DNA from 3 places in the Ruminococcus sp. AM26-12LB genome. Region 1 is predicted to be linked to each of the others. Evidence: riboswitches for the same ligand, from Rfam matches in the RefSeq annotation. Region 1 holds a riboswitch; each other region holds the start of a gene.

What was found. Region 1 has a riboswitch for thiamine pyrophosphate ahead of thiC (phosphomethylpyrimidine synthase ThiC). Riboswitches for the same ligand answer to the same signal wherever they lie in the genome.
Region 2: linked by a shared signal. The riboswitch ahead of thiS (sulfur carrier protein ThiS) and the one ahead of thiC (phosphomethylpyrimidine synthase ThiC) in region 1 are both predicted to bind thiamine pyrophosphate.
Region 3: linked by a shared signal. The riboswitch ahead of thiW (energy coupling factor transporter S component ThiW) and the one ahead of thiC (phosphomethylpyrimidine synthase ThiC) in region 1 are both predicted to bind thiamine pyrophosphate.

Annotation. Positions count from the first base shown of each region.
Region 1 is NZ_QUJX01000007.1:12,229-19,818, reverse strand. Features, by position in the region: gene DW694_RS06480 (fibronectin type III domain-containing protein) at 1-1,929, opposite strand, end outside; gene thiC (phosphomethylpyrimidine synthase ThiC) at 2,224-3,528, opposite strand; TPP riboswitch at 3,693-3,801, opposite strand; gene DW694_RS06470 (bile acid:sodium symporter family protein) at 4,004-5,005, opposite strand; gene panC (pantoate--beta-alanine ligase) at 5,009-5,848, opposite strand; gene panD (aspartate 1-decarboxylase) at 5,950-6,342, opposite strand; gene DW694_RS06455 (mechanosensitive ion channel family protein) at 6,855-7,590, opposite strand, start outside.
Region 2 is NZ_QUJX01000028.1:425-8,014, reverse strand. Features, by position in the region: gene DW694_RS16005 (hypothetical protein) at 1-1,169, shown strand, start outside; gene DW694_RS16000 (sulfate ABC transporter substrate-binding protein) at 1,274-2,290, opposite strand; gene DW694_RS15995 (hypothetical protein) at 2,546-3,370, opposite strand; gene thiH (2-iminoacetate synthase ThiH) at 3,664-4,827, opposite strand; gene DW694_RS15985 (thiazole synthase) at 5,099-5,884, opposite strand; gene thiS (sulfur carrier protein ThiS) at 6,048-6,251, opposite strand; TPP riboswitch at 6,501-6,608, opposite strand; gene DW694_RS15975 (Ig-like domain-containing protein) at 6,700-7,590, opposite strand, start outside.
Region 3 is NZ_QUJX01000009.1:152,069-159,658, reverse strand. Features, by position in the region: gene DW694_RS08635 (AraC family transcriptional regulator) at 1-703, opposite strand, end outside; gene DW694_RS08630 (alpha-N-arabinofuranosidase) at 1,046-2,551, shown strand; gene DW694_RS08625 (aldo/keto reductase) at 2,622-3,611, shown strand; TPP riboswitch at 3,934-4,036, shown strand; gene thiW (energy coupling factor transporter S component ThiW) at 4,373-4,927, shown strand; gene DW694_RS08615 (hydroxyethylthiazole kinase) at 4,890-5,792, shown strand; gene thiE (thiamine phosphate synthase) at 5,809-6,450, shown strand; gene DW694_RS08605 (Lrp/AsnC family transcriptional regulator) at 6,940-7,386, opposite strand.

The DNA.
Region 1 (7,590 bases):
GGAATCCTTTTTTCCCGCGATCAATGCTGAATCCCTGAACGCATCATCCGCCCAGACAGTATCTGTGCTCAGTACTCTTATCCTGCACCCGGAAGACAGACGAAGTCCATTTTTCCCAACTGATTTTACAGATGCGGGAATTATAATATCACGGATCCCTGAACTGCTCTGGAATGCATATTCACCGATTTCTTCCAAGCCTTCGTTCAGGACAGTTTTCGTAAGCGACGAACAGTTTCCGAATGCACCTTCTCCAAGGCTTCTGACACTTCCCGGGACTGTTATGGAAGAAACATTTACACAGTAATAAAAAGCATAGTCTCCCACGCTTACAGTTCCATCCGGGATCTGGTAATCTCCGGAACGTCCGGACGGAAACACGATCAGTTTTGTGCCATCCTTGCTGAATACCACTCCGTCTTTTTCAGAAAAATACGGATTTTCCGGATCTACTTTAATTTCTGTCAGACTGGACTCAGACAAGCCCTCCACAAAAGCAGCCAGCCCTATAGATGACACGTTTTGGGGAATCGTAACAGATTTCAATTTCTCACAGTTGTAAAAAGCATTCTTTTCGATGGTTGTAAGCGAATCCGGCAAAGTAACAGACTCTATATCAGAAGCCTGGGTGCAATACTGGAAGGTACTGTTTCCAAGAACCGTTACTTTTCTTCCGTCAATAGTATCCGGAACTACGATATTTGTATCTGTCCCTTCATACTGATACAGCCTGAGTGTTCCATCATTCAGGATCTCATAAGAATAGTCATAGTCCATTTTGGACAATTCATAATGTCTGGGGGCATTTCCCGTATATCCGCAGTCAACCAGATATCTTTCTCCGTCAATGATGACTACGGAGTTCCTGTGACCGCTTCCCGCCCCCGGATCATTTGCCGCATACCTTGCATACACGGTCAGTCCCAGTTTTTCGCACATATAGTTCACTGCGCTGGTATTGGCCCAGCAGTCTCCGCCGCCATCCAGCATCAGGCCTGTATAGCCGGAATGATACTGACTGTAATTGAAGTTGTTGGCAAGCCATCTGGCGATCGTCTCAACCTTTTTATAATCGGACATTTCCGCAGTAATATTTTCTTTGAGGAATGTATCCATTTTTTGTTCTGCGTAATACTCCGCATAATCTTTAAGTATGAATTTATAATAAACGGTACTGTTTCCATCCTGTACAGAGATCAGGGTCTCTCCAAACATGTATTCCCACTGGCTCTTTACGTCATTTCCGTTTTTGTCTACATAGGTTACATACTGCATTTTAGGAGTAACAAGACCAGTTTTGCTGACTTTCGCAGTATAACCAGAAACAACCGTATATACCGGATTTTTGCCGGATGTCTGGATCTGATAAGATGTCTGCATGGTATCCGGCATGGAGATCACACTGCTGTAGGTATCATTCATCGCATACAGATATATTTCTGTGCTCTCTACATCTGTTTCTTTTTCGGAAGTGCCTGCTGCCGGAATATCATCTGTGAATATATCTTCCTGCTGCTCCTGGTTTTCTCCGTCACCAAAAATTTCTTCCGGTGCCGCAGCCTCCTCTGTTCCTTCTGCTTTTCTGATGAACGCCGAAGGTTCTTCCAGAGTTGATTCTCCTTCAGAATCCTGTTGTATTTCCTCACTCTCTGAGCTTTCAGCTTCATCCGTTTCCGTTCCGATATCTGATCCCGGAAACTCTTCTTCTGTAATCTGATCTGTGCTCACGGCAGTATCTTCTTCCGTGATCTGATCTGTGTTTACGGTATTTTCTGATTCTTCAGAATTCCCGTCATCTGTAAAAGTATCAATGGTGTCTGTCATATCCGTCTGTGCGTCTGTAAAATCTTCGGCCGCCACCGGTCCACATGGAACAACAGACATACATAATGACAGACCAAATGCTATCAATTTTTTCGGAAATTTCATTTCGTACCTTTCCTTCCTTTTTATGTAAACCGTTTATATGTAAGTTCTGTTTTTATTATAACGCGGCCCTGTCTTTTCGCAAGCTGCAATAATGTCCCCTACTCTGCAAAAAACCGCTGTGATCTTCATTTTAGATCACAGCGGTTTATGTTTTATTATCGGAACATCAGACTTTCCACAATTTCAGCATTACTGTTCTTTCCATATCCGCATTCGATCAACCAGTTTTCTGGCTGGATACTGCCAACACCACGTTCTACTGTGATGCTGCATGCTCATATGCATTCTGTATTCTTACAGAATATCGATATGCTCTCCTGCAAGTGCCTTGTTCATGCTTCGTACTGCGCAGAATTTACCACACATGGAGCAGGTATCATCATGCTCCGGTTTGCGCTCGTTCCAGATACGTTTTGCTGTTTCCGGATCCATGGCGCATTCCCACTGTGCCTCCCAGTCAAGCTTTCTTCTGGCATCTGCCATCTTGTCATCGATCTCACGGGCACCGCGGACACCTTTGGCAATGTCTGCTGCATGAGCTGCGATCTTGGATGCCATGATTCCCTGTTTTACGTCCTCAAGATTCGGAAGTGCAAGGTGCTCGGCCGGTGTTACATAGCAGAGGAATGCTGCTCCGGACATAGCTGCTACTGCGCCGCCGATCGCGGATGTGATGTGGTCATATCCCGGTGCAACGTCAGTTACGATAGGTCCTAATACATAGAACGGTGCACCCTGACAGATGGACTGCTGTACTTTCATATTTGCCTCAACCTGATCAAGTGGCACATGTCCCGGTCCCTCAACCATAACCTGAACGTCCTTTTCCCATGCACGTTTGGTCAGCTCGCCAAGGCGTACAAGCTCCTCGATCTGGCATACGTCTGTTGCGTCAGCCAGACATCCCGGACGGCAGGCATCACCAAGAGAGATGGTCACATCATACTCGCGGCAGATATCCAGGATCTCGTCGTAGTATTCATAGAACGGATTCTCCTCACCGGTCATACACATCCATGCAAATACAAGAGATCCTCCTCTGGAAACGATATTCATTTTTCTCTTGTGATTACGGATCTGATCGATGGTCTTTCTTGTGATTCCACAGTGAAGAGTTACAAAGTCAACACCATCCTGTGCATGGAGTCTTACTACATCGATAAAATCTTTAGCTGTCAGCGTATCAAGATCTCTCTGATAGTGGATAACGGAATCATAAACCGGAACGGTTCCGATCATTGCCGGACACTCGGATGTCAGCTTGCGTCGGAACGGAATGGTATTTCCGTGGGAAGAAAGATCCATGATAGCATGGGCGCCCATGTTTACAGCTTCCATTACTTTCTGCATCTCTACATCGTAGTCCTTGCAGTCTCTGGATACACCAAGGTTTACATTGATCTTGGTGCGGAGCATGGAACCTACGCCCTCCGGATCGATACATTTGTGATTTTTATTTGCACAGATTGCCACCTTACCGGAGGCTACCAGCGGAAGCAGTTCCTCTGTTGTCATGCGTTCCTTCTTAGCTACGATCTTAAGCTCAGGTGTGATGATGCCTTTACGGGCTGCCTCCATCTGTGTACTGTAATTTCTCATGTAAAAAAAATCTCCTTCCATAAATTCTTTGTGTTTATACAACAAAAAACCGGCTGCTGCAACGCATACGCATCACGGCAACCGGCTCTTACTCTTACGTACTTAATGAAAATCTTCTGTACTTCTGATCTCTTCTGTACTCTCTGATCTTCTGTGTCTTTAAGAATCCTTCGTGCATATGTCCCTACGTTGGCATTATCCAAATCAGGTTATGGGTCAAGACATTTACAGTCTACTCTCAGCTCGCTTCAGCGGGCCCCCCGGTTTTCATATGTTGGGGACGTTTGTTCGTCCATGTGGTTATTATAGTATACCGGCTAAAATTTGTAAACCACAATTCTGCATTTTATGACTTTTTCTTTCGACAGAATCTGCCATTTTATCTCTCAAACTCCCCGGAATCTTTCTTTACAGACATTCTTCCACAGCTTTGCTGTTCCCCGTCAGGAGGATATCCGCAATCCGCATTCACTGCTTATTGCTTTTCGCAATTACAGCAGTCGATTTCCCTGATCCGATCAATCTCTGCAAGGTTTTCTGCACCTGCACGGCGGATCCCCGCAAAAATGGAACCCGCAATATTGTGCCATACACTGAAGATCGCGCCCGGAAGTGTTGCAAGTGGATTGGCTGCAAAATTAGCTGCCGCCAGTGAGACAGCAAGGCCACTGTTCTGCATGCCTACCTCTATAGCTATAGCTGTTGTTCTGGAATACTCCACATGGAAGATTTTTGCAGCCAGAAATCCCAGCATCATACCACAGAAATTGTGGATCGCCACTACTCCAAGCACCAGAACTCCACAGCTTACGATCTTCTCTGCATTTACAGCCACAATTCCTCCGATGATCATAACAATAGCTACAACCGACACCAGCGGCATAACGTCGGATACCTTATCCACATGCTCTCCCGCAAGGCTCCGAAGAAAAACTCCCAGGAGAACCGGGATCAGAATTACCTTTACCACAGAAAGCACCATGGCCCAGAAGGATACTTCCACCCAGGCTCCTGCCAGAACATATACAAGAAACGGTGTCATCAACGGTGCTGCCAGTGTGGAAACTATAGTCATTCCCACAGAAAGCGCCACATCACCTCCTGCGATATAGGTGATCACATTGCTGGCTGTTCCGCCCGGACAGCATCCCACCAGGATCACTCCCAGTGCCAGATCTGCCGGAAGGTTCATCACTTTACACAGAAGCCAGGCGATCACCGGCATAATGGTATACTGAGCCACTGCACCGATCACCACTTCTTTGGGTCTGGAAAAAATTGCCCGGAAGTCATCCAACTTTATGGTCAGGCCCATACCAAACATGATCACTCCCAGAAATACAGATGTATAGTTCGTCATCCAGGAAAATCCGTCACGCCAGAAAAAAGCCAGGCAGGAAAAAGCGATGATAATGATCCCGATATATCTGGATGCAAGGCTGCTGATAATTCCGATTTTCTTTAAAACTTTTCCCATACATTATACCTCGTAGCTGAAGTTGTCGATCAGTCTTGTTTTTCCGATGTAAACGGCCATTGCTACAAGAACGCTACGGTCAGCTTTTTCCACCGGCTGCATGGTAAGTGCATCTACCATGGATACATAATCGATCTTTGCCAGAGGCTCTGCTTCGATCACTGCTCGCATTTTTCCGAGAAGCTCTTCTGCCGGGATTCCTGCGTGAATGGCTTCCTGTCCGGCTTTTACTGCCTTTGACAGGCAAAGAGCTGCTTTTCTCTCTTCAGGGCTTAAGTATGTATTTCTGGAGGATTTTGCAAGTCCGTCCTCCTCACGGATGATCGGACAGCCTACGATCTCAATATCGAAGTTCAGATCACGCACCATCTTGCGGATGATGGCCAGCTGCTGTGCGTCTTTCTGTCCGAAATATGCTCTGTCCGGTGCCACAATGTGGAACAGCTTGGTCACAACGGTACACACACCTTTGAAATGGATCGGACGTGTTTTTCCGCAAAGTGTCTCTGACAGAGTATCTATACTTACAAATGCGTGGGGATCATGATACATCTCGGAAGGCTCCGGGCAGAAGATCAGGTCTGCTCCCAGGCTTTCGCAGAGTTTGCTGTCACGCTCAAAGTCTCTCGGGTAGGCTTCCAGGTCCTCGGTAGGACCGAACTGTGTAGGATTGACGAAATCGGATACCACTACGATATCATTCTGCTCTCTGCATTTTTTGATCAGGCTTGCGTGTCCCTCATGGAGAAATCCCATGGTTGGCACAAGGCCTACTGTTTTTCCTTCTTTTTTCCACGCTTTGATCTGTTTTCTTGTTTCTTCTACTGTTTTTGTTACCTGCATTGTGCTCTCCTCTTTTCCGGTTCTGGAACCGGTTTTCTTTATAGATTCGAGATAGCCTCTTTTCTGAATTCACCTTCGTCTTATTATCTTCCTGATCTGCGTCAGGCCATATCCTTCAGCAGTCCGTGTTTCTCATAATTGGTCACTCTGCTGATCCTGTTCTCTTCATCTACAAATACAACTGCAGGCTTGTGAGTACGGGCTTCTTCCTGCTCGTACTGTGCGTAAGCCATGATGATGATCTTGTCACCGGTGCTTACACATCTTGCTGCTGCTCCGTTCAGGCAGATCATACCGCTTCCGCGTTCTCCGCAAATGGTGTATGTCTCGAAACGGCTGCCGTTGTTCACATCTACGATCTGGACCTTCTCATATTCCAGTATCCCGGCAGCTTCCAGCAGTTCCTCATCCACAGTGATACTTCCTACATAATCCAGTTCCGCCTGGACAACGGTTGCTCTGTGGATCTTTCCTTTTAACATCTCTATTGTCATCTTATATAAGTCCTTTCCTGTAGGGAATAACTTTCAAGTGGATAAAAACATCCGCTTCCGTATTTAATAAAAAAACGTCTCGGGGTACACTTCGACCCTGAAACGCTTCTGATTGATTCCCTGTATATTGAGTCCTGTTTTTTATACACGAAAAGCATGCTCTTCAACAGTTGCTCAAAATTCCCATAACTGTTGTAACGCCTTCGTTATCATCGATACAGGCTCGTATCTTTTATAATTTTCATATATCCGTCCGTTCCCGATCCCGGGTTCCGGCTGGCTATTTTTATATAAGATTCCAGTGATTTCAGCCAGAGTATAGTTTTGAGTCCAAATACTATCTCTGTGGGGTATTATTGCACCCCGACACTGGTTTGTCAATAATTTTCATATTCTCTATTATCATGAATGGCAGTAATAATCTCAAAATCAGTTACTTTCACCAAAAAACCCTCCCCCACAGCAATTTCTCTGCCATGTGAAAGGGCTTTAGCTTTCTTCCTTTATGCACATTATTTATGGATATGCACATCCAGCTGATTATAAGGAATCTCAATTCCATAATAATCAAAATCTTCCTTGATCCTCTGGTTCAATCTCCATCTGGCTGCCCAGTAGCGGTCGGTATCTACCCAGACACGAAAGCCCATGATCACAGAGCTTTCTGCCAGCTCGTCTACGAATACCACCATCTCTTCGTCTTCTCTTGTATCCGGATCCTCGGTGAGGATATCTTCCAGGATATCCTTGGCCTTCTGGATATCTGCATTGTAAGAGATCCCCACTTTGATCTCCAGCCTTCGCTGATCCCTTGCTGTTACGTTGGTGATGGTCACATTGGAAAGAGTACCGTTCGGGATCACGATGTGCTTGTTATCAATGGATAACAGCGTTGTATAACAGATCTCGACCTTGGCTACCGTTCCCTCGCTTCCGTCCTGTCCGTTAACGATGATGTAATCCCCTACCTGGAAAGGCTTGAACAGAAGAAGCATCATACCTCCTGCCAGGTTGGCAAGTCCGCCCTGGAGGGCAAGACCCATAGTAACACCTGCAGTTCCGAGAAGTGCTGCCAGAGATGATTCCTTTACTCCAAAGCTTATGGATATGTTAAAGATCAGGAGTATGTAAAGTACGATCTTGACCAGTGAGGACATAAACTGTGCCACTCCTGTATCCAGCCTGGATTTTGTCAGTGATTTCCTCACAAACTTTACGATCCATTTAATTACCGTGCTTCCTACCCAG
Region 2 (7,590 bases), on a different contig from region 1:
GTTCCGAGGATGAATATATCGGGGAAGGTAATTATGCCCCTGACCCGGATTCCGGTGAACTGATGGAAGGCAACGATGCCGGCTGGACCGAACAGGACGGTTATTTTGAGCCTCATTATTATTATGAGGACGGCAGTGTGTGGCTGGAAGATGCCACCGGAACCACATATATTGGCTCCAGAGATAAATATTATATTGATGACTACGGTAATCTTCAGGAATATTCCGATTCTGAAACTGATTCCTCCTCCGGAGATTCTTCAGAAGAATCCTCCGATACCAGTGGAAACTCCTCCTCGCAGGATTCCGATTCTTCATACCCAAATTCCTCTTCCGATACAAACACGGAAGATTCCTCCGAATCGGAAAAGCGCGGCGAGCTTCATATGCGGGTTGGATTCCCTGCCGATGATACGATCAGAGAATCCATGCCCGAAAAAGAAGGTTATTTCGAGCAGCGTTCCGTAAATGGCGGAAAAAGCACTGCCTTTGTTTTAAAAGTACCGAATTCCTCTCTGGCGGATTCTTCCCTGAAGGGTTTTCTGGCAGAATACTATCCGGTAAAGGGTGAGATCATCACCAAAAAAGATCTTACCTTTGAATCTTATCCTGCCACGAAATATCAATACTTAACCGAAGTCAACGAAGAAGAAAAAAATGTAGATGCTCTTGTATGCCAGACTGACGATTATACATTCGGACTTTTTGTCCTGACTCCGTCAGACACCTATGATAAGGCCGCCGAAAAGGAAGCCACAGAGCTGATCAAATCCATAGATTTCGTTTACGCAGAGCGTGTGGATATGGCCATGACGGATTACTTCCAGGTCCTCACTCCGGAGCGTTGGAAATATCTCTGCCATTATGAAACAACCGAAACCGAAAATGGTGGATATAAACTGACTTATTACAATGAGGATGTTCCTGTACTGACTCTGGAAGCCAGATATTACGATGGCGAAGACCAGCCTCTGGACAGTGTATGGCAGGGCTATCTCGGCCGTATCGAAACCGTCGACGGCAAAAAATACGATCTTCTGTCCACCATCAGCCAGTACTCCAAGGACGTCTCTGATGAATGGAAGGAAATGTATGACACTTATCTGGATGTCATAAACGGGATCCGTATAATGGACGGCTGTTCCCTGACCGAAGGAAGCCATGCCTGATCCCTTGTGATTCACAATATTTACATAAAAGAAGCTGCAGACTCTGTTTTTTCACTGTTCTGCAGCTTCTTTGCGTTATTGTGTCCGACTATATCTTCTGCTGTCTATCCTTCGTAAATCTGATCAAAAATCCCTCCATCTGAGAAATGTGTTTCCTGTGCCTTTTTCCATCCACCAAAATCATCAATGGTGACAAGATTGATGTCCAGGTCAAACACATCGGAGTATTCCTTCAGAATATCCTGGTTTGACGGACGGTAATAATTATCACCGGCGATCCGCTGTGCTTCATCGGAATAGAGATAATTCAGATATTCCTCTGCCACATCTCTGGTGCCTCTTTTGTCTACGACTTTATCGACTACTGCTACAGATGGCTGTGCAAGGATGCTGATACTTGGTGTTACAATCTCGTAATCGTCCGGATAATCCTTTACGGAAAGATAGGCTTCATTTTCCCAGGCGATCAGTACATCACCCTGTCCGTTTTCCACGAAAGAGGTCGTTGCGCCTCTGGCTCCGGTGTCCAGGACAAGTACGTTTTTGTAAAGATCTCCGATGAATTCTTTAATTTTGTCCTCGTCTCCGTTATATTTATCTTTTGCATAGGCCCAGGCTGCCAGATAGTTCCATCTTGCTCCGCCGGAGGTTTTCGGGTTTGGTGTGATCACACCTACGTCTTTCTTTACCAGATCGTCCCAGTCTTTGATGTTCTTCGGATTTCCTTTTCTCACAAGAAATACAATCGTCGAAGTATAGGGAGCGCTGTCCTCCGGAAATTCGTCCACCCATCCGTCATCGATGAGTCCTGCATCCTGGATCGCATCCACATCATACTCCAGTGCCAGTGTTACCACATCTGCTTCCAGTCCGTTGGCAACCTCAAGTGCCTGTTTTCCTGAGCCTCCGTGGGATTGTGTGATGTCCACATCCTGCCCTGTCTTTTCTTTCCAATGCTTCTGAAAGATCTTATTATACTGTTCATAGAGCTCTCTGGTGGGGTCATAGGATACGTTTGTAATGCTGACACTGTCCGCCGCATAAGCGGTTGCTCCTGTAAGACTTCCGATGGTTACTGCTGCCAAAAGGGCTGCTGTTGCTGATTTCCATTTTCTTTTCATAATACTTTTCCTCCTGTTTTTCTGCCTTTATTTTTGTTGTTGGCTTATTATAAACACGAGTAAGTCTTTATGAAAACTATAGAATCGGAAACCGTTTTCATGCTATCCAAAATTCCTGGTATTCCTACCTTAAAAAACAGCAGAAAAATCCCGGAAATCGGTAAATAAACATATGATTCCGTATAAAAATTTCCATTTCAGAATATTTACAGAAAACGTAATCAGCCTTGTATTTACAGTATTTCTGGTGATTTTTTATTTGATATTCAATTCTTCCAGCAGCTTTTTCATATAATTTTCATCTTTCATAGCCTTATCAAGGTCTTCTGTACGGTTCTCTTCCAGAAGTTTTTTTGACAAAAGCAGTCCCTGCTCCATTCCTTTTTTCATTCCTTTTTCCATTCCCTCATCCAACAACATCTGTCCAAGTCTTGTCATAGATATAACCTCCTTAATCTCATCCAGATCTTTACTATCCAAAAACTTATCTGCCAGAGTATATAACATTGCCATTGTTTTTTCTGCTGTTAGGCCACGTTTCTTTTTGGATAGTATAACTGCTTCTTTGATTTTTTCCTTAATCTTCATATTCCCAGACATTAATGGTGTCAACGATAGGCTTGCATAATCTTCTTCCGTAAGCTCTGTTCCGTCTTCTTGTTTTTGTCGTATTTTTTCAAAAACCTCATCTGCATTTCTATCCTTGAGATATATCGGTTGTATCCGATATGTAAACAGTCCCATATTCAATTCTGTCTTAACCGATTTGATTCCACCTGAATAAATCACATAGGTTATAACATTTTTTCCTGTTTTATGTGAATATACCGCATCATAGGCAAGAAATCTGCGCAAATCATTTTCTCCCTTGTCGGTTGTCTGGAATTCTATATGAATATAAAATCCTTCTTTAGTCAGAAATGTAAAATCCATATATAAAGAATGAATAGTAAGTTCTATCAGCTCTGTAGGACCAAGATTCACAAATTCATAGTCAATTCCAAGACTTTTCAGGATCGTATCACGGAAATAATCAAATCCCATTTTCATAATAGCATCTTCATGTTTTGTATTTGCCATGTGGCACCTCTTTTTTAGTTCAGTATCGTTATCGGCTGTGCCTTGAAAATGCTTTTGTAATTTTACTCTGACTCTTTATCTTATGTGAATTTTATTATTCTTAATCGTCCTCCTTGTTATATTTATTTTATCAGACCCGGACTAAAAAATCATCATTACTCTTCCGACAAATTCTTCCTTTATTTTCTATCCGTTTTTATTTTATGGTTATCCACACCCACCCCGGAGAAACATTCTCCGGGGTGGGTGGTTTTCCACATATTCCACAGAAGTTATCCTCTTCTGTCGTGTTTTCACAGATAAATATAGTCGTTCATGACTGGCTGCAGTCCGTGGTCTTTCAGGGCGTTGAAGACTTCGTCCACAGACCTTCCGTCGGAAATCTCAAACTGATCATCACCTTTATCCTCAATATCATCCACATGGCTTCCGATTCCGGTGCTGACACCTGCAGAGATCTTGGTTGCTGCGATATTCACCAGATTGTCACGGACACGCTCACACTCTCTGGTGGATACAGTAATACTTGCAAACGGCATAAACAGACGATATGCACAAACTACCTGCAAAAGCTGCGGTTCGTGTACATCCTTCGGGTTGATCCTGTCGTTGTTGATGATCGGACGAAGTCTCGGGCAGGAAAAAGCGATCTCTGCGTGTGGATATTTTCTCTGCAGAAGATATGCATGATATCCCGTTGCAAAAGCATCCTTGCGGAAATCATCCAGTCCCAGAAGTGCCGCAAAACCAACACCTCGCATGCCGCCTTTTAACGCACGCTCCTGTGTATTTAACCTGTATGGAAAAATCCTCTTGTGGCCTGCCAGATGCAGAGTTTCGTATTTATCAGAATTATAAGTCTCCTGGAAAACTGTCACATAATCTGCGCCGCATTTGTGAAGATATGCGTACTCATCAGAATTCATCGGATACACCTCAAGACCGACTACCTTGAAATATTTCCGGGCGATCTCACAAGCCTTTCCGATATATTCCACATTAGATTTCGTTTTGCTCTCTCCGGTAAGAATCAAGATCTCCTGGAGTCCGGTTTCTGCAATGGCTGCCATCTCTTTCTCGATCTCATCTGCATTCAGCTGTGCGCGGCGGATCTTGTTGTGGCAATTAAATCCACAGTAAATACAGTAGTTCTCACAGTAGTTTGCAATGTAGATCGGTGTAAACATGCAGATACTGTTTCCAAAATGTTTCCTTGTTTCGATCCGTGCAGCCTGTGCGATTTCTTCCAGAAGAGGCAGCGCTGCCGGTGAAAGCAGTGCTTTAAAATCCTCCGGTGTACGGTTGTCATGAACAAGCGCTCTCCGTACATCCGCTTCTGTGTACTTATCATAATCATATGCGTTCATTGCGGAAATAACCTGATCCATTACATCAGATTCTTCCAGCTGTTCCATATCCGGAAGGTACTTCATGTGATCGATACGGTTCTTTTTCATATCTTCCAGAATTTCTTCATTTACAATACTTTCATTAAAATGGCCGTCCTGCTGACTGGCCTGTACTGTTTCTGCCATTGTTGTTGTGTCGCTCCTCTCGTACTTTTATTATTTTCAAATTTGTAATATTTCAGTATCTGTTTTTAGCCATTCGTTTTCTTTTCTGCTCTGGTTGATCTGCATCAAGTGAATATTCGCAATCCGCTTTCGCTACACAGATTTCCCCTTAATAACCGTATATTTCCGAGTCTTTCAATATACTGTCATTATTTTACTCATGCAAAAATCCGGTCAGCGGTGAGGATGCACTTGCACCTCTCTCCAGAGTTCTTCCCATACCGGAAAGATATGCACTTCTTCCTGCCTCAATAGCTTTCTTAAAGGCTTCCGCCATAACACGGACGTCTCCTGCAGTTGCAATGGCTGTATTTGCCATAACTGCTGCAGCACCCATTTCCATAGCCTCACATGCCTGTGACGGGCGGCCGATTCCTGCGTCCACGATGATCGGAAGGTCGATCTCGTCGATAAGGATCTGGATGAATTCTTTTGTACAGATTCCTTTGTTGGAACCGATTGGAGAGCCAAGTGGCATTACACAGGCAGCTCCTGCATTCACCAGATCTCTGGCTGCATTCAGATCCGGATACATGTATGGCATAACTACAAAGCCCTCTTTTGCAAGGATCTCTGTTGCCTTGATGGTCTCGTAATTATCCGGAAGAAGATATTTGGAGTCATGGATAACTTCGATCTTTACAAAATCTCCGCATCCAAGCTCGCGGGAAAGTCTTGCGATACGAACTGCCTCTTCTGCATTTCTGGCGCCGGACGTATTCGGAAGAAGCGTAACATTCTTCGGAATATAGTCCAGAATGTTCGCAAGTCCACCCTCATTTGCACGGCGCAGGGCAAGTGTTACGATCTGAGTTCCTGCTTTTTCAATACATGCTTTTACAAGCTCCAGGGAAAATTTTCCGGAACCAAGGATAAAACGGGAAGTAAACTCATGGCCTCCCAGGATCAGTTTGTCTTCATTTGTGTTTGCTGTTGTCATTTTTTATGTCCACCTTTCTTTATGTCTGTTTGCAGAAAATATTTCCACCGATTTATAACCAGCGCCTTCTTCTGCCAGATCATTCTTCATCTGCATTTTTTCAGTAACTTATCTGTCAGTTACTGCCGTGGTATATCTACCTAATTTTATCTCTATAGCGACATCAGCAGCTTCCGCCGCCCATAAACTGCAGAATCTCCACAACATCGCCATCTTTCAGTACTGTTGTATCGTAAGTATCTCTCTTAATGATTTCTTCATTCAGCTCTACTACAACCTGCACCGGAACATAGTTACATGCTTCTAGATATTCTGTTACTGTCACCGGCTTTTCCAATGTTCTGCTTTCACCATTTACTGTGATCATGATCTCTCCTTTCCGGAAACTTCAAAAGCTATTCGTCAATAAAAAAAGAGTTCACAAAGAAATACACCCGCGGTGGTGCACCCCTTCATGAACTCAGTTCACTCTCAAATTTCCCAATATTCAATTGTCGATACCGGGGTTAAAAGCGTTCGCTCTTGATCCCTTCCCTGTAAATCCTGATCTTACGTATTCAATCGGATAAAAACATCCGCATCCAATAAAAAAGGAGATACACCAAAGTATCTCCCGTAAATTCATCTTATACGTTCCTACGTTGGCATTATCCAAATCAGGTATAAGGGTCGAAGTTGAAGACTTCCTCTCAGCCTGCCATCACAAGCTCCCCTGTTATTTACATGGTTTAGTATAATTCCGATTCTGCTTCATGTCAAGAACAATAAATTTTGGTTTTATTTGCCGGTTTTATTTGCAGAGTGAACAGTAACTTTTATTTATAAGCAGTGAATCCCAGATCTTTCATTGTCAGATTTAAATTCTTTTTCAGATAATCATTTGCTACTTTCATTGTCGCTTTCATCATAATATTGGAAGAATCCTGCAGATCTGTCATCGCTTTTTTTCCGTTTGTATACAAGAAAGTCAGATTCTGACCCTTATAAGCAGATGCTTTTGTAGAAGAAGTCACCAGCAGAAAGACTTCATTTGTAGACAGGGCGGACTTCACACTGACCGTATCAGATTTCACACAGTTTCCGATAATATCCAGTCCGGCAAGGATTCCATCTGAAGGCATAGAGAGCAACATCCCAATATCTATCTTATCTTCTTTCTTCAGATAACCGATCATCAGAGTACTTTCTTTATCTACTTTGACATTTATAAACTGATTTCCGTCTTCAGTATATTTACCTTTCTGACTGATGTATTTTTTCAGTTTGCTATAATTCTGCGTCAATCTGGTATTAGCCGAGGTCGGATTCTTTACAGTAACCTTGCAGGTGAATTTTCTGCCGCCAAGAGTCGCTGTGATAACCGCTGTTCCTGTTTTTACCGCGGTGATCTTTCCGGCAGAAGTTATCTTGACAACATTTGTGTTGCTGCTCTTCCATGACGGTTTCAGACTGGTGCCTTTGATCTTCAGTGTATAAGTTTTTTTCGGTGCCAGTGTCAGGCTGGTCTTATTCAGGGTGAGATAATTCAGACCTGCGATTGCTGTCAGTCCTTTTTTATTATAGCTACTCCAGATCGTATTTTTTCCGGATTTCCGGTAAGCTCTCACTGTGTAAGTATAGCTTACTCCGGTACTTACTTTTGTATCGGTAAACGTAACATTTTTGCTTCCTGTGATGTTTTTTACTGTTTTCCATCCGCTGTTTCC
Region 3 (7,590 bases), on a different contig from region 1:
TTGAAAATCCGCACAGCAGAGCCACCTGTTGAACAGGCAGAGCTTCGTTGGTGAGCAGATTTTTGGCTTTTTCCAGACGGAGCAGATTCAGGTCAGCATGAGGGGTACTGTCAAAAAAATTCCGGTAACAGGAATAAAACTGACTTTTTTCGAGATTAGCCATGGCGCAGAGCTTTTCTGTTGTCCATGGCTTTTCGTAATTTGTAAGCATTTCCAGACGGATTTTTTGGAACAGGCTGCAGAGCTCCGAGTCTGCAGACTTGCCTGTATCTGTACTGCGGAGTTCCCGTGAGGCTGTGATCATCAGCTGGCAGAGCAGGGCATACTCGTAGTCCCGGGAAAAAACTTCTCTGTTCAGATATTCATGCTGCAGCTTCTGGATACAGTGATCGATCTCCTGGCAGTCACTGGGGTAAAAAATTTCGTTGCAGGGAAGTCCGAACCGTTTTGCCAGATTTTCTCCGCAGGAAAAATGGACATAACTGTTCCGAAATTTTCGCACAGCCTGATAATGCTGGGGATTTCCCGGAATATAAAAGATGCAGGCATTATCCCGGGTGACAGTAAGCTGATCGCCCAGATAAACCTTCATTGGTGTTTTAAATAAAAGAAAAAGAAAATCTCCGCTTCCCTCCGGCCGGAAAATCCTGTCGTAATCGGAGTTGGAACGGTTGTATTCGCAGAAATTTAAGGTGAAATCCATGAAAATGCTGCGCTCCTTTCATTACGTAGATCAGACAATCCGACTGTGGCATTGTAAAGAACTTTCTGTCTGGAAGTATAAAGTAAAGTGACAGAGGGACGTCCGTCTGGTAAGACTGTCTTTACGATAAATCTTACCGGAAAAAAAGTCAACTGTTTCGGAAGATAATCACTGGTATGGATAGAACAGGATGGTAAAATGAAACATAGAAACGGTTGATTTCCGATCTGTCTGAGAGTGTGTGAGCGAACAGAGGCGTAAGAGCCGGTATATGGCGGAATCGGAAACAGAGTCCAATGCAGTGGCAGGCAGAAAATAATAATTTGCAGGAGGATTTTTACAATGAAAAAAGCGCAGATCATCGTGGACAAATATTTCCTCACCGGAAAAACAGACAAAAGGATCTATGGTTCCTTTATAGAACATCTCGGACGTGCGGTTTATGAGGGGATTTATCAGGAAGGCAGCCCCCTTTCTGATGAGCAGGGATTCAGGAAGGATACTCTGGAACTGGTAAGGGAGCTTCAGGTACCGATCGTTCGTTATCCGGGCGGAAATTTTGTATCCGGATTCCGTTGGGAGGACAGCGTCGGACCGAAAGCTCAGCGTCCGTCCAGACCGGAGCTGGCCTGGGGTGTCATCGAGACAAACCAGTTTGGACTCAATGAGTTTGTGGACTGGTCCAGAAAAGCCGGCAGCGATGTGATGATGGCAGTAAACCTGGGAACAAGAGGACCGGAGGATGCGAAAAATCTTCTGGAATACTGTAACTTTAAGGGTGGTACCTATTACAGTGATCTCCGTAAGGCTCACGGCTATGAACACCCGCATGATATCAAATTATGGTGTCTCGGAAACGAGATGGACGGTCCGTGGCAGATGGGACATAAAACTGCGGCAGAGTACGGAAGAGTTGCAGCAGAGACTGCCCGCCTGATGAAATTTATGGATCCGGAGGTTGAGACTGTTGCATGCGGAAGCTCCAGTCTGGAAATGCCTACCTTTGGCTCCTGGGAGTATACGGTTCTTGACGAGGCTTACGATCAGGTGGATTATCTTTCCCTGCATCAGTACTATGGAAATGCATCGGGAGACACTGCCGATTTTCTGGCAAGCTCCAAGGGCATGGATGATTTTATCTCAGGAGTGGTTTCCATCTGCGATGCTGTAAAAGCAAAGAAGCATGGAAAAAAACAGATCAATCTTTCCTTCGACGAATGGAACGTATGGTACCACAGCAATGAACAGGATAAAAAGCTGGAAAAATGGGTACAGGCGCCCCATCAGCTGGAGGATGTTTATAACTTTGAGGATGCACTTCTTGTGGGAAGCATGTTGATCACACTTCTCCGTCATGCAGATCGTGTAAAGATCGCCTGCATGGCACAGCTGGTAAATGTTATTGCGCCGATCATGACATCCGATACAGGCGCATGGCGTCAGACGATCTTTTATCCGTATATGCTGACAAGTGTGTTTGGAAGAGGAACCGTCCTTAATACACAGGTTCTCACACCTATATATGAAAGCAAGACTTATGGAGAAGCTCCATATCTGGATTCTGTGTGCGTCTGGGATGAGGAAAAGGATACGCTGACGATCTTTGCAGTGAATAAGAGTCTGGATGAGGATATGGAAGTTTCCTGTGACTTGAGACAGTTTGAGGGATATAAGATCATAGAGCATATCGTGCTGAATAACGATAATCTTCAGGCAGTCAATACAGAGACGCAGCCCGAGAATGTAGTTCCTGTAAAAGCCAGTGCAGAATGCTCAAAGCTGGACGGCGGAAAACTGGAAGCAGTTTTTGCAAAACACAGCTGGAATATGATCCGTCTTGCGAAATAAGGGCCGGTGAAGTATAGTAAAAGCAGTTACAGAAAATGTAAATCATGCTACATTATGGGAGGTCTTTTTTATGTACACACCTGCAAAGGAACGCTACGAAACTATGGAGTACAACCGCTGCGGTGAAAGCGGCCTGATGCTTCCGAAGGTGTCTCTTGGATTATGGCATAATTTCGGAGATACTTCTGATTATGAAAACATGAAGCAGCTGTGTTTCACAGCTTTTGACAATGGTATCACACAGTTTGACCTTGCCAATAATTACGGACCTGCCTATGGAAGTGCGGAACGGAATTTCGGCAAGATCCTGAAAGAAGAACTGATGCCATACCGTGATGAGCTGATCATCACAACAAAGGCAGGCTATGATATGTGGGAGGGCCCTTATGGAAACTGGGGCAGCCGCAAGTATCTTCTGGCGAGCCTTGACCAGAGCCTGAAGCGCATGGGTCTGGAATATGTGGATATTTTTTACCATCACAGAATGGACCCGGAGACTCCGCTTGAGGAGACTATGGGGGCGCTGGCAACAGCGGTTCAGCAGGGCAAGGCCCTTTATGTGGGACTTTCCAATTATGATGGAAAAACCTTAAGCCAGGCGGCAGCGATCCTGAAGGATCTGAAATGTCCCTTTGTGATCAACCAGAACCGGTATTCCATTTTTGACAGAACTGTGGAAGAAAACGGTCTCAAGAGAACCACCGGCATTTTGAAAAAAGGTCTGATCACCTTTAGCCCTCTTGCTCAGGGACAGCTGACAGACCGTTACCTGAACGGGATCCCGGAGGACAGCCGTATCCGCAAAGATGGAAGGTTCCTTAAGGAAAGTGTGCTGACGCCGGAGCGTCTGGATCAGATCCGGAGACTGAACGATCTGGCAGCCCAGCGTGGAGAGAAGCTGGCTGATATGGCGCTTGGCTGGCTGCTTCAGCATAAGGAAGTTACCAGTGTTCTGATCGGAGCTTCCAAGCCGCAGCAGATCCTTGATAATGTGAAAGCGATCCACTGTGCACCGTTTACAGCTGAGGAGCTGCGTCTGATCGACGAGATCTCAAAATAAGATTTATATACTTCCTGTTTTACTATGAAAAGTAGTGAAGCAGGGAGTTTTTTATGTCAAAATAATTGTTTAACTGAATTAGGAAAGTTTCCGGGTTACTGTTCACTGGTAATATTCCGCGAGGTGTTTTTTGTGAGCGAAGGTCACAGAAAACCCGAGACATACCGCGCGAATTTATGCGATTAGCATAAATTCTGTGCATCGCGAAGCGTGTTGCTGAGAACGGAGTGAACAGTAACGTCTCCGGCGGGAGTGCAAAGAGCAATAAGCAGTGGAGGTTTGACAACGGGATAGGTGTGTGCTATATTGAAAAACAGAAAAGAAAAGAGCCAGCGGGAGCTTGTGTGACAGGCTGAGAGGAAGATAGATCTTCGACCGTACCTGATTTGGGTAATGCCAACGGAGGGATTGTGATCTGAGAGCGTGTCTCCGTGGAGTTTGCCATGGGATGCGCTCTTTTCGGATGCAGGAATGGAACTGGAATGGTCTGACAATGTGGGAATGTGAAAGTGACAGAGACTGCATGTGGAGCTTCTGCGGCGAGCGGGCAGGAAGGGGAGCGCCTTAATGTCTGGCAGGAGAGTGATATTCCGGAGGATTTTTCCGGAAGGATCATGTAAGCGATGGGAATCCGTGTTTTCGGAGTGAGAGGAAGTAAGGGAACTTCGACCGCCAAAATCTAAGGGCAGACTGCAGCAGACGGGAAGCTTTTGCCCGGATCTGACAGGGCTTTGCCTGATATTTCAGGGAGGAAAAACACTATGGAAAAACAAAGGATGCACACGCTTCGTATGGTAATGCTGGCAATGATGGTTGCGATCGGTGTCGTTATTTCACCGATCCTGAGGATTGAGGGAATGTGCCCCACGGCGCATCTTGTCAATATCGTATGCTCGGTTCTGATGGGACCGTGGTATTCCCTTCTCTGTGCGACCATGATCGGCGTGATCCGTATGATGTTCATGGGAATCCCGCCACTTGCACTGACCGGTGCAGTATTTGGCGCATTCCTTTCAGGTGTGTTCTACAGACTTTCCAAAGGCAAGATCATCTGCGCGGTGATCGGTGAGATCTTTGGAACGGGTATCATCGGGTCCATGGTTTCTTATCCGGTGATGGCATTCCTGATGGGAAGAGGCGGACTGACAGCATTTTATTATACGCCGATGTTCCTTGCAGCAACCACAATGGGAGGATGTGTTGCCTATATTTTCCTGAAGGCTCTGAGTAAAGCAGGTCTTCTGGTGAAATTCCAGGCAGCTTTGGGTTCAAAAACATATGAGACAAAGAATTTTACAACTGCGAAAGCGAATTAAAGAAGAAAAGCCGCTGATCCATTGCATCACCAATCCGATCTCAATCCATGACTGTGCCAACGTGGTCCTTGCAGTAGGTGCAAGGCCGATCATGGCGGAGCATCCGGCAGAGGTGACAGGTATTACGGCATCGGCTGGTGCGCTGATGCTGAATCTCGGGAATATTACCGATGCCAGGATCGAGTCAATGAAGCGTTCTATGAGAACAGCGATGGAAAATAAGATCCCGGTTCTTCTGGATCTGGTAGGGGTTGCCTGCAGTGATCTCAGGCTGGATCTGGCGAGGGAGCTTTTAAGGATCGGTCATCCGGCAGTGCTGAAGGGAAATATGTCAGAGCTTCTGGCTGTTTCCGGGCTGCCGTCTCATGCGATCGGAATCGATGCGGGTGTCGAGGATGCTCTGACTGAGGAAAATATCGATGGAGTCAGTGAAGTGCTTAAGGCTTTTTCCAGAAATAATCAGGCAATCGTGCTGGCTACCGGGAAACAGGATTTTGTTACGGATGGTGAACGGGTTGTTCTGGTACAAAATGGCAGTGCGGCGCTGTCCGGGATCACAGGAACCGGCTGTATGGTCGGTGCACTGACTGCGGCGTTTTTGCCGGGGTGCGAAGATAATATTGCGAAAGAGATGACGGATAGTATAGAGGCAGGTGTCTGGTCTGGCGTTGAGATGGAATTAAATGGGAGATCCGGGAATTATCTGGCTGCGGCAGTGCTTGGTACTGCACTTATGGGTATCGCCGGCGAGGAAGCGGAGAAGATTTCCCGCGGTCCGGGAAGCTTTCAGGTAAATCTGCTGGATGAGATCTATGGGCTTTCGGATCGACAGCTGCTGGATCTGTTGAAGATTGAAATGTACTGAAAAAGAGGGGATTAGGATGGATAGAAAAGATTTGGATGTAACGTTGTATCTGGTGACGGATAGTTCTTATCATACGGAGGAGTCTTTGCTTCGTACGGTTGAGGAGGCTTGTAAGGGTGGCGTGACTCTGGTCCAGCTTCGCGAGAAGAATAAGGGTGGACGGGAGTATCTGGATAAGGCTTTTAAGGTGAAGGAGATCACAGATCGTTACAATGTGCCGCTGATCATTGATGATCGTGTGGATGTGGCGCTGGCCTGTGATGCGGCTGGTGTGCATGTTGGAGCTTCTGATATTCCGGTTGCTGTGGCAAGGAAGCTGATGGGACCGGATAAGATCGTGGGGGCTACTGCCAAGACGGTGGAGGCTGCTGTGAAGGCTTATGAGGATGGTGCAGATTATCTTGGTGTGGGGGCGATTTATCCTACTACTACTAAGGTGGTGACGATCCTTACCAAGGTTTCTACGTTGAAGGATATCTGTGAGGCGGTTCCGATTCCGGCGGTTGCGATCGGGGGATTGAATGCCGGGAATATGGATGTGCTTGAGGGCGCCGGTATGAGTGGTATGGCGGTTGTTTCTGCGATCATGAAGGCGGAGGATCCGAAGAAGAATGCGCGGGAGCTGAAGGAGAAGATTGTTGCTTTGATGGGAAAGTGATTTAGGACATGAGTGAAGAGCAGTGGTGGATTTGAGGTTCATTGCTGTTCTTTTTTTGTTGAAATACGGACGCCCGTGAGGCGTGTGCTGCCTGTCGCCGGGGCTTCGTCGGGGGCTGGCTTCTAGGCTGCCGGAATTCTGCTAAAACCGTTTTCCAAAAGTCCGAACTCGCGTCTTGAAGCCGCTCAGACAGCGGACTTTTGAAAAACAACGCAGATTTCCGCCAGCCAAGAATCAGCTCCCCTCCTGCAGAGTCCGGTGACAGGCAGCACACGCCTCACGGGCTGGTTTTTCAAGGTGGCAGGGGAGGATGGCTGCTCGGGAGTTTGGGTGTAAATGTTGGGTTGAGTGGTCTGCCGGGAATGCGATGAGGCATCAGCGCTGCGCTGGATGCCTGGGAGGAAAGGCTGAGTTTCCGGTTGTCTGAGGCGCTTCGCTGTCGGCTGGTAGAGCGATGTGATATGGTTTATAAAAAATGCCGGTGGATGGTTACTCCACCGGCAGATCTCTGTGTTCTACGCTGGTGGAGAATACGATCTGTGTTTTGGTGCGGCCGAACTGCTGGAGTTCGTTGATGAAGTGGTCCAGTTCCATGGTGGAGCGGAAGGCTACTTCGATGAGCATGGAGTAATCGCCGGTGACGCAGTTGCATTCGATGACGTTTGGGATGGACTGGATGAAGGGATAAAAGTCTTTTTTTTGGTTGGGTTCTACTTCCAGGTTGATGAATGCTTTTATATGATAACCGAGAAATACTGGGTTGATCTGGGCGTGGTAGCCTGTGATCAGCCCGTTTTTTTCGAGGTGTTCGATCCTGGCGGAAACAGCGGGGGATGAGAGGAAGACTTCCTTTGCGATTTCCTTTACCGGGGTGCGGGCGTTTTTCTGAAGCATTTCGATGATCTTTCGGTCGATGTTGTCGAGTTTGTGTTCCATGTAGAATGTCTCCTTTCGATGAAAAATGTTATTTGTAACTGGTACAGAGCTGCGTAGGGAAGTGGATTGAAAATAGGTATTTCTGTATTGATTATACTGCGTGTGTTATCACAACACAAGAAACGACTTAATAAAAATAAGAAAAATAAAAGAAACTCTTAAAAAGATTAATATAAACTATTGAAAAACACGGATAATCATGGT